Regions from separate parts of the Mesorhizobium sp. M0074 genome, predicted to be linked through region 2. Evidence: riboswitches for the same ligand, from Rfam matches in the RefSeq annotation. Region 2 holds a riboswitch; the other holds the start of a gene.

Region 1 (5,285 bases), on a different contig from region 2:
TCGACATGCGCGAATCCCGGTCGCCAGATCAGTGAGCCGTAGCCAAAAACCCAAAAATCGCCCATATCGCCAAGCCTGATTGTGACGAACCACCCACCGGTGGTGTTTCAGTCCGTCTACCTGTTGTTGCCGCAAGCGACAGCCCGCCCGTGCCACCCGCGTTAACGAAAGCCGCAGCATGACGTCAAGTGACGAGCGCCCGCCGCCCAGCCAACGTCGCCGCCTGTTGTGGCTTGCCGCTTTCATTCTCGTGCTGTTCGGCATCTACAGCGCGGGCTGGTTCTACCTGGCGGACCTGGTCGAGAGCGCGACCGACAAGGCGGTCGCCGATCTCGACGACAAAGGCATCAGGGCCGACTGCGCCAATCTCGCGGTCAGCGGCTATCCCTTCAGCTTCACCGTTTCCTGCGACAGCCTGGCTTACGAGGACGACAGCCGCAACGTCGCGGCATCGACAGGCAAGATCAACGCCGCCACGCAGATCACGCGGCTTCTGTCGCCTGCCGCCGAGCTCAGGGGGCCGCTCAGGACCTCAGTTCCCGGCATGACCCCGCTCTGGATCGACTGGGATGATCTGCGGGCCGACATGAAGCTGTCCTGGCCGCTGCCGAGGCGCCTCTCGCTGCAGACAGAAGGCCTGTCCGGCCAGACCGATCCGGCAGACGACACCGATCCCGTCTCGCTGTTCAGCGCCGGAACCGCCACGGGACAATTGCGCCCAAACGGCCCGGACATCGACTATGCCGGCAATTTCACCGATCTTGAAATCGACGCGGCGGCCATCGACGGGCGCGTCTTGCCGCCGCTGGACGGCAGCGGCGACCTGACGCTGAAGAACGGCGTGACACTGATCAAGGCAAATCCGAAGAGCCTTCGCGGCCAGGCCGCCGAAATCCACAAGCTCGATCTGTCGTCCGGAACCGCGCGCATCACCGTTTCCGGACCGCTGTCGGTCGATGACGACGGTCTCATAAATGCCGACCTGACAATCAGGCTCAATGATCCGAAGGCCGTGGCGGCAATCCTCGCCACCGCCATCCCCGAGCAGAAGAAACAGATCCAAACCGGCTTTGCCGGACTGGCGCTGCTCGGCAACCAGCCGTCGATGCCGCTGAAGATCGTCAGGGGCAAGGCCTCGCTCGGCTTCATCCCGCTCGGCAAGATCAAGCCGCTCGACTAGAGCAACTCCAGGAAAAGTGTGAAACGGTTTTCCGTCCGGAATTGCGCAAAAACAAAGAGATAGAGCGGTTCGGCGTTTCTGTGAAACGATGAACCGCTGTAAGCCAGGCTGGCCTGCGATCGGCCTGCCGCGGCTTATCCCTTCGGCGGGTGTTCGACTGCCTGGCGGCCGAAATCCGGTACGTCGATATCCTGGCCGGCCTCGATGATCGAGCGGCGGACGGCGCGGGTGCGGGTGAACAGGTCGAACAGTTTTTCGCCGTCGCCCCAGCGGATCGCCCGCTGCAGCGAGGACAGATCCTCGGAAAACCGCGCCAGCATTTCGAGAATGGCGTCCTTGTTGTGCAGGCAGACGTCGCGCCACATGGTCGGGTCGGACGCCGCGAGACGGGTGAAGTCGCGAAAGCCGGAAGCCGAGTATTTGATGACCTCGGACTTGGTCACCGACTCCAGATCGTCGGCGGTACCGACGATGTTGTAAGCGATGATATGCGGCAGGTGCGAAACGATGGCCAGCGTCATGTCGTGATGCTGCGGGTCCATCGTGTCGATGTTGGAGCCGCAGCGGCGCCAGAATTCCGAGAGCTTTTCCAGTGCTGCGGGATCGGTACCGGGCAGAGGCGTGAAAATGCACCAGCGGTTCTCGAACAGTTCGGCAAAACCGGCGTCCGGTCCCGATTTTTCGGTGCCGGCCAAAGGATGGCCGGGGATGAAGTGCACGCCATCAGGCACATGCGGCTGCATCTGCGCGATCACCGATGCCTTGGTCGAGCCGACATCGGTGAGGATGGCGCCCTTCTTCAGCGCCGGCGCGATCTCCGCGGCGACCGTGCCTGAAGAGCCGACCGGCACCGAAACGATAACCAGATCAGCATCGCGAACCGCCTCTTTCGCATCCGTCGTATAGGTGTCGCCAAGGCCGAGTTGGCTCGCCCGTGCCAGCGTCGCGTCGCTGCGCGTCGAAATCGCGACTTGGCCGGCGAGTCCCTCGCGGCGGATGACGCGGGCCAGCGACGAGCCGATCAGGCCGATGCCGACCAGCGCGATCTTTTCGAACATCGGTGAGGTCATGGTGTTCTAGCTTTTCAGGAATGTCGCGAGTGCTGCGACAACGCCGCGATTGGCCTCTTCGGTGCCGATGCTCATGCGCAGCGCGTTCGGAAAACCGTAGCCGGAAACGCGCCGCAATATGTAGCCGCGCGCACTGAGGTAGTCGTCGGCGGCCGCCGCCGAATGCTTTTTGTCCTCGGGAAAGTGGATGAGGATGAAATTGCCGACGCTCGGCGTCACCCGCAGCCCGAGCCCGCTTAATTGCTCGCTCAGCCAGGCCAGCCAGGTCTCGTTGTGCGCGACGCTGCGTTCGATGTGGGCACGGTCGCGGATCGCCGCGATGCCGGCCTCGATTGCCGTCGCATTGACGTTGAAGGGTCCCCGCACGCGGTTGATCGCGTCGATGACGTGCATTGGCGCATACATCCAGCCGATCCGCGCCCCGCCCAGGCCCAATTTGGAGAAAGTGCGGGTCATGACCACGTTTTCCGCGCTGCCCACCAACTCGACGCCGGCTTCATAATCGTTGCGCCGGACATATTCGGCGTAAGCTGCATCCAGCACCAGAAGCACGTTTCGCGGCAGGCCGGCATGCAGGCGGCGGACCTCCTGGAACGGCACGTAGGTGCCGGTTGGATTGTTTGGATTGGCAAGGAAGATGATCCGGGTAGCCGGCGTCACCGCGGCGAGGATCGCATCGATATCGGCGCGTTCATCGGTCTCCTTGACCGTCACCGGGACGGCACCGGCCGACTGTATGTAGATCTTGTAGACCATGAAGCCGTGTTCGGTGATGATGGCTTCGTCGCCGGGCGCGAGGTAGGTCTGCGCCAGCAGGCCCAGAATCTCGTCGGAGCCGTTGGAGCAGACGATGTTCGCCGGGTTGAGCCCGTGCACCTCGGCGATCGCTTCCCTCAGGCGCCTGGCGCTGCCGTCGGGATAGACCGCGAGCTTGTCGGCGACCGCGCGCGCGGCCTCTATCGCCTTTGGCGAAGGACCGAGCGGGTTCTCGTTCGCCGACAATTTATGGACCTTGGCGACACCTTCAGGCGCCGCGCTCTTGCCGGGCACATAGGCTTCGATGTCCATGATGCCGGCGCGGGGCCTTGGACGTGTCTGATCCGGTGTCTGGCTCATTTCATGAAATCCGTCGAGAGTGCCTCCATCCGGAAGCCGCAGCGGAAATACAAGCCGTGGCCCGGAATGTCGAGGGGCCGGCAATTCGGGATCAAGAACTTGCCGTTGACGAAGCCATGCGCGAGTCATAGAAGAACGGCTACAGTTCCGTGGTGATTTGGCCGGTCGGCTTGCAGCCACGTTAAACAACTTGCTAAAGGGCCGTTTGCATCTTGTAACCGGCTTTGCGAAGGCATGGCCGGTTTTTTGTTGCCCAGACCGGTGGACAACTGAAGGCCGGGCAAGGAGATGTGATGGTCGCTTTGCGCGCGCGAAAAACCAACAACGAGGCCGACCAGCCGTCGAGCCCGGTGTTGCGTTTCGGCGCCGACAAGCCGCTCAAGCTCGACGCCGGCACGCTGCTGTCGCCATTCCAGATCGCCTACCAGACCTATGGCACGCTCAACGACGCGCGCTCCAACGCCATCCTCGTCTGCCATGCGCTGACCGGCGACCAGCATGTCGCCAACACCAATCCGGTGACCGGCAAGCCGGGCTGGTGGGAAGTGCTGATCGGTCCCGGCAAGATCATCGATACCGACCGTTTCTTCGTCATCTCGTCAAACGTCATCGGCGGCTGTCTCGGCTCCACCGGCCCCGCCTCGACCAATCCCGCCACCGCCAAGCCCTACGGGCTCGACCTGCCGATCATCACCATCCGCGACATGGTGCGGGCGCAGCTGATGCTGGTCGAGCATTTCGGCATCGAACAGCTGTTCAGCGTGCTTGGCGGCTCGATGGGCGGCATGCAGGTGCTGCAATGGGCCTCCAGCTATCCGGAGCGCGTCTTCTCGGCGCTGCCGATCGCCACCGGCGCCCGCCATTCCTCGCAGAACATCGCTTTCCACGAGGTCGGCAGGCAGGCGGTGATGGCCGACCCGGACTGGCATGGCGGCAAGTATTTCGAGCACAGCAAGCGGCCGGAAAAGGGGCTGGCGGTGGCGCGCATGGCCGCCCACATCACCTATCTGTCGGAAGCAGCGCTGCACCGCAAGTTCGGCCGCAACCTGCAGGACCGCGAAGCCCTGACCTTTGGTTTCGATGCCGACTTCCAGATCGAGAGCTATCTGCGCCATCAGGGCATGACCTTCGTCGATCGCTTCGATGCCAACTCCTATCTCTACATGACCCGGGCGATGGACTATTTCGATCTCGCCGCCGACCATGGCGGCCGGTTGGCCGATGCCTTCGCCGGCACCAAGACGCGCTTCTGCCTGGTTTCGTTCACCAGCGACTGGCTGTTCCCGACCGAGGAGAGCCGCTCGGTCGTGCACGCGCTGAACGCGGCCGGCGCTTCGGTCTCGTTCGTCGAGATCGAGACCGACCGCGGCCACGACGCCTTCCTGCTCGACGAACCGGAACTGTTCGCCGCCATCAAGGGCTTCATCGCCTCGGCCGCGCGGGCGAGAGGGCTCGGCGCATGACCCCGAAAAGTTGCGGATTGTTCGGATCAGGACCATGTGCCAGGCATCAGCGCATGACCCCGAAAAGTTGCAGGCTTTTCGGATCAGGGTCATGCGTCAGGCAAGAGGCGAACGCATGAGCGTCAACCGCGCCCAGCGCGTCGACCTCGAAGTCGTCGCCGATCTCATCCCGCCGCAGTCGCGGGTGCTGGATGTCGGTTCCGGCGACGGCCTGCTGCTCGAATTGCTGCAGGCGACCAAGAAGGTCGACGGTCGCGGCCTGGAACTGTCGCAGCGCGGCGTCAACGAATGCGTGGCGCGCGGCCTGTCGGTTATTCAAGGCGATGCCGACAAGGATCTCCAATTCTATCCCGACAAGGGTTTCGACTTCGTCGTTCTGTCGCAGACCTTGCAGGCGACCCGCAATCCGAAGCTGGTGCTCGACGAACTGCTCCGGATCGGCAACCGCGCCATCGT
Region 2 (5,285 bases):
CCGGTACCGGGCTGACGCATCTCGGCTCCGCCGCGACCCGCGATTCCATGCACAAGAAGCTCAGCACGGACGGCGAGGAACAGCTGACCGATTCCATGAAGATGTTCCGCATGGGGCTTGAGGGCGGCAAGCCGGCGAAGGGCCAGACCGGCGTGCAGCCGGAATGGTTCTACAAGGGCAACGGCACCATGGCGGTGGCGCCCGGTGCGGCGCTTATGTCGCCGGCCTTCGCCCAGGATGCCGGCGAGGAGCCGGAAATCGCCGGGATCTATGTGATCGGCGACGACGGCGCCCCGTTCCGTGTCGGCTTCACCCTGTCGAACGAGTTTTCCGACCACGTCACCGAGCGTGTGAACTATCTCTTCCTCGCCCATTCCAAGCTGCGCAACGCTTCGTTCGGCCCGGAGATCCTGATCGGCGACCTGCCGTCCGACATCCGCGGCGCTTCACGCATCCTACGCGACGGCAAGCTGCTTTGGGAAAAGCCGTTCCTGTCGGGCGAGGCGAACATGTCGCACACCATTGGCAATCTCGAGCATCATCACTTCAAATACTCGGCCTTCCGCCAGCCGGGTGACGTGCATGTACACATGTTCGGCACGGCGACGCTGTCCTTCGCCGACGGCATCAGGACCGAGGCCGGTGACGTATTCGAAATCGAGGCGCAGGATTTCGGCCTGCCTCTGCGCAACCCGCTTGAAATCGAGCAGCCGGTGAAGGTGGCGGTGAAGGCGTTGTAAACTGGTGACATAATTCAGGGGCGAGAAATGAACGGCCTGCGGATTGGCACTGTGTTCGTAAGTTTAGTCCTGTTCCTCGCCTATTTCTCCCCAGCGGCTTACAGCGCCGGACAATGCAGCGCAAGATCCTATCGCGAAGCCCGAATGTCGATGACTGACCGGCTTCTGGCCACCGGCTATTCGAAATCGCAAGTGAGCTTTCTGATGCGCAACGCGGATCGCATGACGTCCGCACTCCGCGCTGACAGACTGAACGACAATGGCAGAGCCTGCGGTATCGACTCCGCCAGAGCCCATGTGCTGGGATGTCTCGGCAAGCAGTTGTTCCCCTTGCAGTCCAGCTCAAGCGCCTCACTTGACGACGAGAAGCAAACCAGAGGTTTTTGGGGGAAGAAGCGATTGGCAGTGCGAGAACTGCTCTTTGTCGGTCAGTTTCATGGCTGCCTTGGCGCCGCGAAAGAATATCTGTTTCGCGGCTGATGGCCTGCGAACAAGATCAGCGGGCGACGCGGAAATGCTTGGACAGTTTCAGGCCCTGCGCCTGATAGTTCGAGCCTAGATCTGTGCCGTAGAGCGCCTGCGGCCGTTTCAGCATGTGCTCGTAGACCAACCGTCCGACGATCTGGCCGTGATCGAGGATGAACGGCACTTCGTGGCTGCGCACCTCGAGCACCGCCCGGCTGCCGGTGCCGCCCGACGCCGAATGGCCGAAACCCGGGTCGAAGAAACCGGCATAATGGACGCGGAACTCGCCGACCAGCGGGTCGAAAGGCGTCATTTCGGCGGCGTAGACTGGCGGCACATGCACCGCCTCGCGCGACACCAGAATATAGAATTCGTCCGGATCGAGCACCAGCTCGCCGGCACCGCTCTTGTAGAGCGGCTCCCAGAAATCGACGACATCCTGCGCGGCGCGCTTGTCGACGTCGACCAGGCCGGTGTGGTGCTTGCCGCGATAGCCGACAAGCCCATCCTTGTCGCCGTCGAGGTCGATCGACAGCGCGATGCCGCCGCCTGAGATGTTGGGTGGTTCGGTGGCGACCAGCATCTCGGCGCGGTGCAACTCGTGCAGCTCGCTTTCTGACAAGAGCGCATTGCCGGTGCGGAACCTGATCTGTGACAGCCGCGAGCCGGTGCGCACGACGATCGGGAAAGTGCGCGGGCTGACCTCCAGATAGAGCGGACCTTCATAGCCTGCGGCGATCTTGTCGAACTCGTGGCCACGGTCGGTCATTACCCGGGTGAAGATATCGAGCCGTCCGGTCGAGCTTTTCGGGTTGGCCGAGGCGGAAATATGCGCGGGCAGCGCCAGGCTTTCGAGCAGCGGCACGATGTAGACGCAGCCGGTTTCCAGCACGGCACCTTCGGCGAGGTTGATCTCGTGCAGCTTCAGCCGGTCGAGCTTGTTGACAACCCTGTAGTCCGGGCCGGGCAAGAAGGAAGCACGCACCCGCCAGGCCTTGTCGCCGAGCCTGAGGTCAAGGCTGGCCGGCTGGATCTGATCGGAATCGAGCGTGCGCGGCGATTTCAGCGCGCCCGTCTGGAACAGCGCGGAAATATCCTGATCGGGAAGAATGCCTGTCTGCCGCAAGGGTCTGGCTCCGTTCGAACGCCGGGCGAGGTCTTGTTCTGTCGCAGGTCCGACCGTGGACGCCTTTGGCACCTGCTTGGTACAACCCTCTTAATCATGCCGGCAATTGACGCAAGCGTGGCGCGGGTCTAAAGCTCGTTATCCCGTGGTGATTTGGCCGGTCGGCTTGCAGCCACGTTAAACAAGTCGCTAAAGGACCGTCGGGCCGCAAGGCCATATGGACCGGTTGCGACTTTCGCGACCGGTTTTTTGTTGTTTGGACCAATTTTGGTGTTTGGATGGAATGATGACCAAGAAGCGCGACTGGAAGCCTCAGACCGCACTCGTGCATGCCGGGACGCTGCGTTCCGGCTTCGGCGAGACCTCCGAGGCGATGTATCTCACCCAAGGCTATGTCTACGAGACGGCGCAAGCGGCGGAGGCCCGCTTCAAGGGCGAGGAGCCGGGCTTCATCTATTCGCGCTATGCCAATCCGACGGTCGACATGTTTGAGAAACGCATGTGCGCGCTGGAAGGAGCCGAGGACGCGCGCGCCACGGCATCCGGCATGGCGGCGGTGACGGCAGCACTGCTGTGCAGCGCCAAGGCGGGCGACCATATCGTCGCGGCGCGCGCGCTGTTCGGCTCCTGCCGCTGGGTGGTCGAGACGCTGGCGCCGAAATACGGCATTGAGGCAACGCTGGTCGACGGCACCGACATCGCCAATTGGGAAAAGGCGGTCAAGCCGAACACCAAACTGTTCTTTCTGGAAAGCCCGACCAATCCGACGCTGGAGGTGATCGACATCGCCGCCGTCGCGGCACTTGCCAATTCGATCGGCGCCAGGCTGATCGTCGACAATGTCTTCGCTACGCCCTTGCAGCAGAAACCCCTGCAGCTCGGCGCCCACATCGTCGTCTATTCGGCCACGAAGCATATTGACGGCCAGGGGCGCTGTCTTGGCGGCATCGTTCTGTCGGACAAGAAATGGATCGACGAGAACCTGCATGACTATTTCCGCCACACCGGCCCAAGCCTCTCGCCCTTCAATGCCTGGACGCTGCTGAAAGGCCTGGAGACGCTGCCGCTACGCGTACGCCAGCAAACGGAAAGTGCCGGCCGCATCGCGGATTTCCTCGCCGAGCGCCCGCAAATCGCCCGTGTCATCTATCCTGGCCGTGCCGACCACCCGCAAGCGGCGGTGGTCAAGAAGCAGATGTCGGGTGGCTCGACGCTGATTTGCCTCGATGTGAAGGGCGGCAAGCAGGCGGCCTTTGCCTTCCAGAACGCACTCGACGTCGTGCTGATTTCCAACAATCTCGGCGACGCCAAGAGCCTGATCACCCATCCGGCGACGACGACGCACAAGAACTTGACCGATGAGGCCCGCGCCGAGCTCGGCATCGGACCGGGAACGCTCAGGCTGTCAGTTGGCCTTGAGGACGCCGACGACCTGCTCGAAGACATCGAGCAGGCACTGAGAGTTGCCGGATAAGGGCTGGCCGAATAGAGGCGAGCGGGGACGCGCCGATCAGGCGCCGGACGGGGTCTCTTCCAGCTCCGCGACGGGCTTGGTCTGGATAGTCATCACATTGCCGCGCCAGTCGACGGCGCCGCTCAGCCATCCGCGCGCCCAAATGGCGGGAAGCATCAGGTCTCGCGCCATCATCGCCAGGATGGTGCGCAGCGACAGGTGCCATCCCTTGGCCGAGGCCAAGGCGCATTCCGGCAGGTAGGCCGCGACCAGCACGGCGATGGCGGTTGCCGGCAGGCTGACGCCGGCGGCCGCCGCCGCCCTCAGCGCCAGCACCAGCGGCGGCGCTGCGCCGATCAGGATCTCGGGGGCGAAGAACAGCGCGAAGGTGACGCGGCGCAGCCGCGCCCAGCGCGCCTGCCGCGACCAGATCTCGCCAAACGTGCGCCGGCCGAGCGGCTGTTCGAAGGGCGAGGCGACAAGATTGACCCGCAGTCCGAACCCGTTGACCAGCTTGGTCGCGGCGGCGTCTTCGGCGATCTCGGCAGCAAGCGCGCAGATGCCGCCATTGGCGTCGAGCATCGGCTTATTCCACAACATGCTCTTGCCCTGCGCGAAGCCGAGGCCGAGCGCCTCTCCGGCGTACTGCCAGCGTGCCTGCAGCGTGTTGAGAAAGGCGCATTCGACCTCCCCCCAGAAGCCGTCCGGCCGCGAGCCGATCGGCGTCGAGCAGACGAGGCCGGTGTCGTGCCGCCACGCCGCCATCAGGTGCTGGACGTAGTCGCTCGGCATAAGCACGTTGGAATCGGCAAGGATGACCCAGCTATAATGCGCCGCTTCCCAACCCTTCACGCAATTGTTGAGTTTTGGATTGCCGCTGATGCGGTCGTCACCGACTAGAAGACGGGCGCGAATAGCTGGAAAGCGCGCCATTGCGGCGGTGATCGGCTTGACCACCGGGTCGTCGGCATGGGCAACGCAGAAGATGAGTTCGTAGCGCGGCCAGTCGAGTGAGAAGGCGCGCTCCAGCGTCTCTTCGGCAAACGGCTCGACGCCGCGCGCCGGGATGACGATCGATACCGGCGGCGCGTTGGCCGCGGGCGGTGCGATCCTGCCTGGTCGCTTCAGCTTCAGCGAAGCTAACAGGATGCTGGCGAGATTTGAAAGAAGGAGGGCTATGGAAAGGAGGGCGGCTGCGAATGTCGGTTCCATCGAGATCTGGTCACTCCAGAAGTGCCGGCCGCATGACGGCCGTTTTCAACAATTCGACAGAACGCTGAGTCGCCCGGCACAAGCCTGCACACCATCATTGTCATGTGTCACTTAAATGACATTGTTTTTCGGCACCTGCGCTCGAGTCGGGCAAGGAGATGACGCGCATCGTTGATCAAACTGCGCTGAGCGTCGAAGTTCCATCTACATTGCTTTGGAGCAGTTTATGTACAGCGCCGTCACCCGCAACATCGAAGTGCAGGTCAGGCCGTTCTATCTGGAGGATCAC

The links. A riboswitch is a leader RNA that binds a small molecule or an ion and turns the genes downstream of it on or off. The one in region 2 is predicted to bind S-adenosylmethionine.
Region 1: another riboswitch for S-adenosylmethionine. It lies ahead of metX (homoserine O-acetyltransferase MetX); the one in region 2 lies ahead of NKJ73_RS31415 (O-succinylhomoserine sulfhydrylase).

The regions. Positions count from the first base shown of each region.
Region 1 is NZ_JAMYUM010000013.1:92,016-97,300, forward strand. It holds gene NKJ73_RS18835 (gamma-glutamylcyclotransferase) at 1-65, opposite strand, end outside; gene NKJ73_RS18840 (DUF2125 domain-containing protein) at 179-1,180, shown strand; gene NKJ73_RS18845 (prephenate/arogenate dehydrogenase family protein) at 1,315-2,250, opposite strand; gene hisC (histidinol-phosphate transaminase) at 2,257-3,366, opposite strand; SAM riboswitch at 3,506-3,583, shown strand; gene metX (homoserine O-acetyltransferase MetX) at 3,660-4,829, shown strand; gene metW (methionine biosynthesis protein MetW) at 4,945-5,285, shown strand, end outside.
Region 2 is NZ_JAMYUM010000034.1:35,412-40,696, forward strand. It holds gene araD1 (AraD1 family protein) at 1-740, shown strand, start outside; gene NKJ73_RS31405 (hypothetical protein) at 768-1,220, shown strand; gene NKJ73_RS31410 (2'-deoxycytidine 5'-triphosphate deaminase) at 1,237-2,331, opposite strand; SAM riboswitch at 2,467-2,544, shown strand; gene NKJ73_RS31415 (O-succinylhomoserine sulfhydrylase) at 2,615-3,805, shown strand; gene NKJ73_RS31420 (glycosyltransferase) at 3,842-4,996, opposite strand; gene apaG (Co2+/Mg2+ efflux facilitator ApaG/CorD) at 5,223-5,285, shown strand, end outside.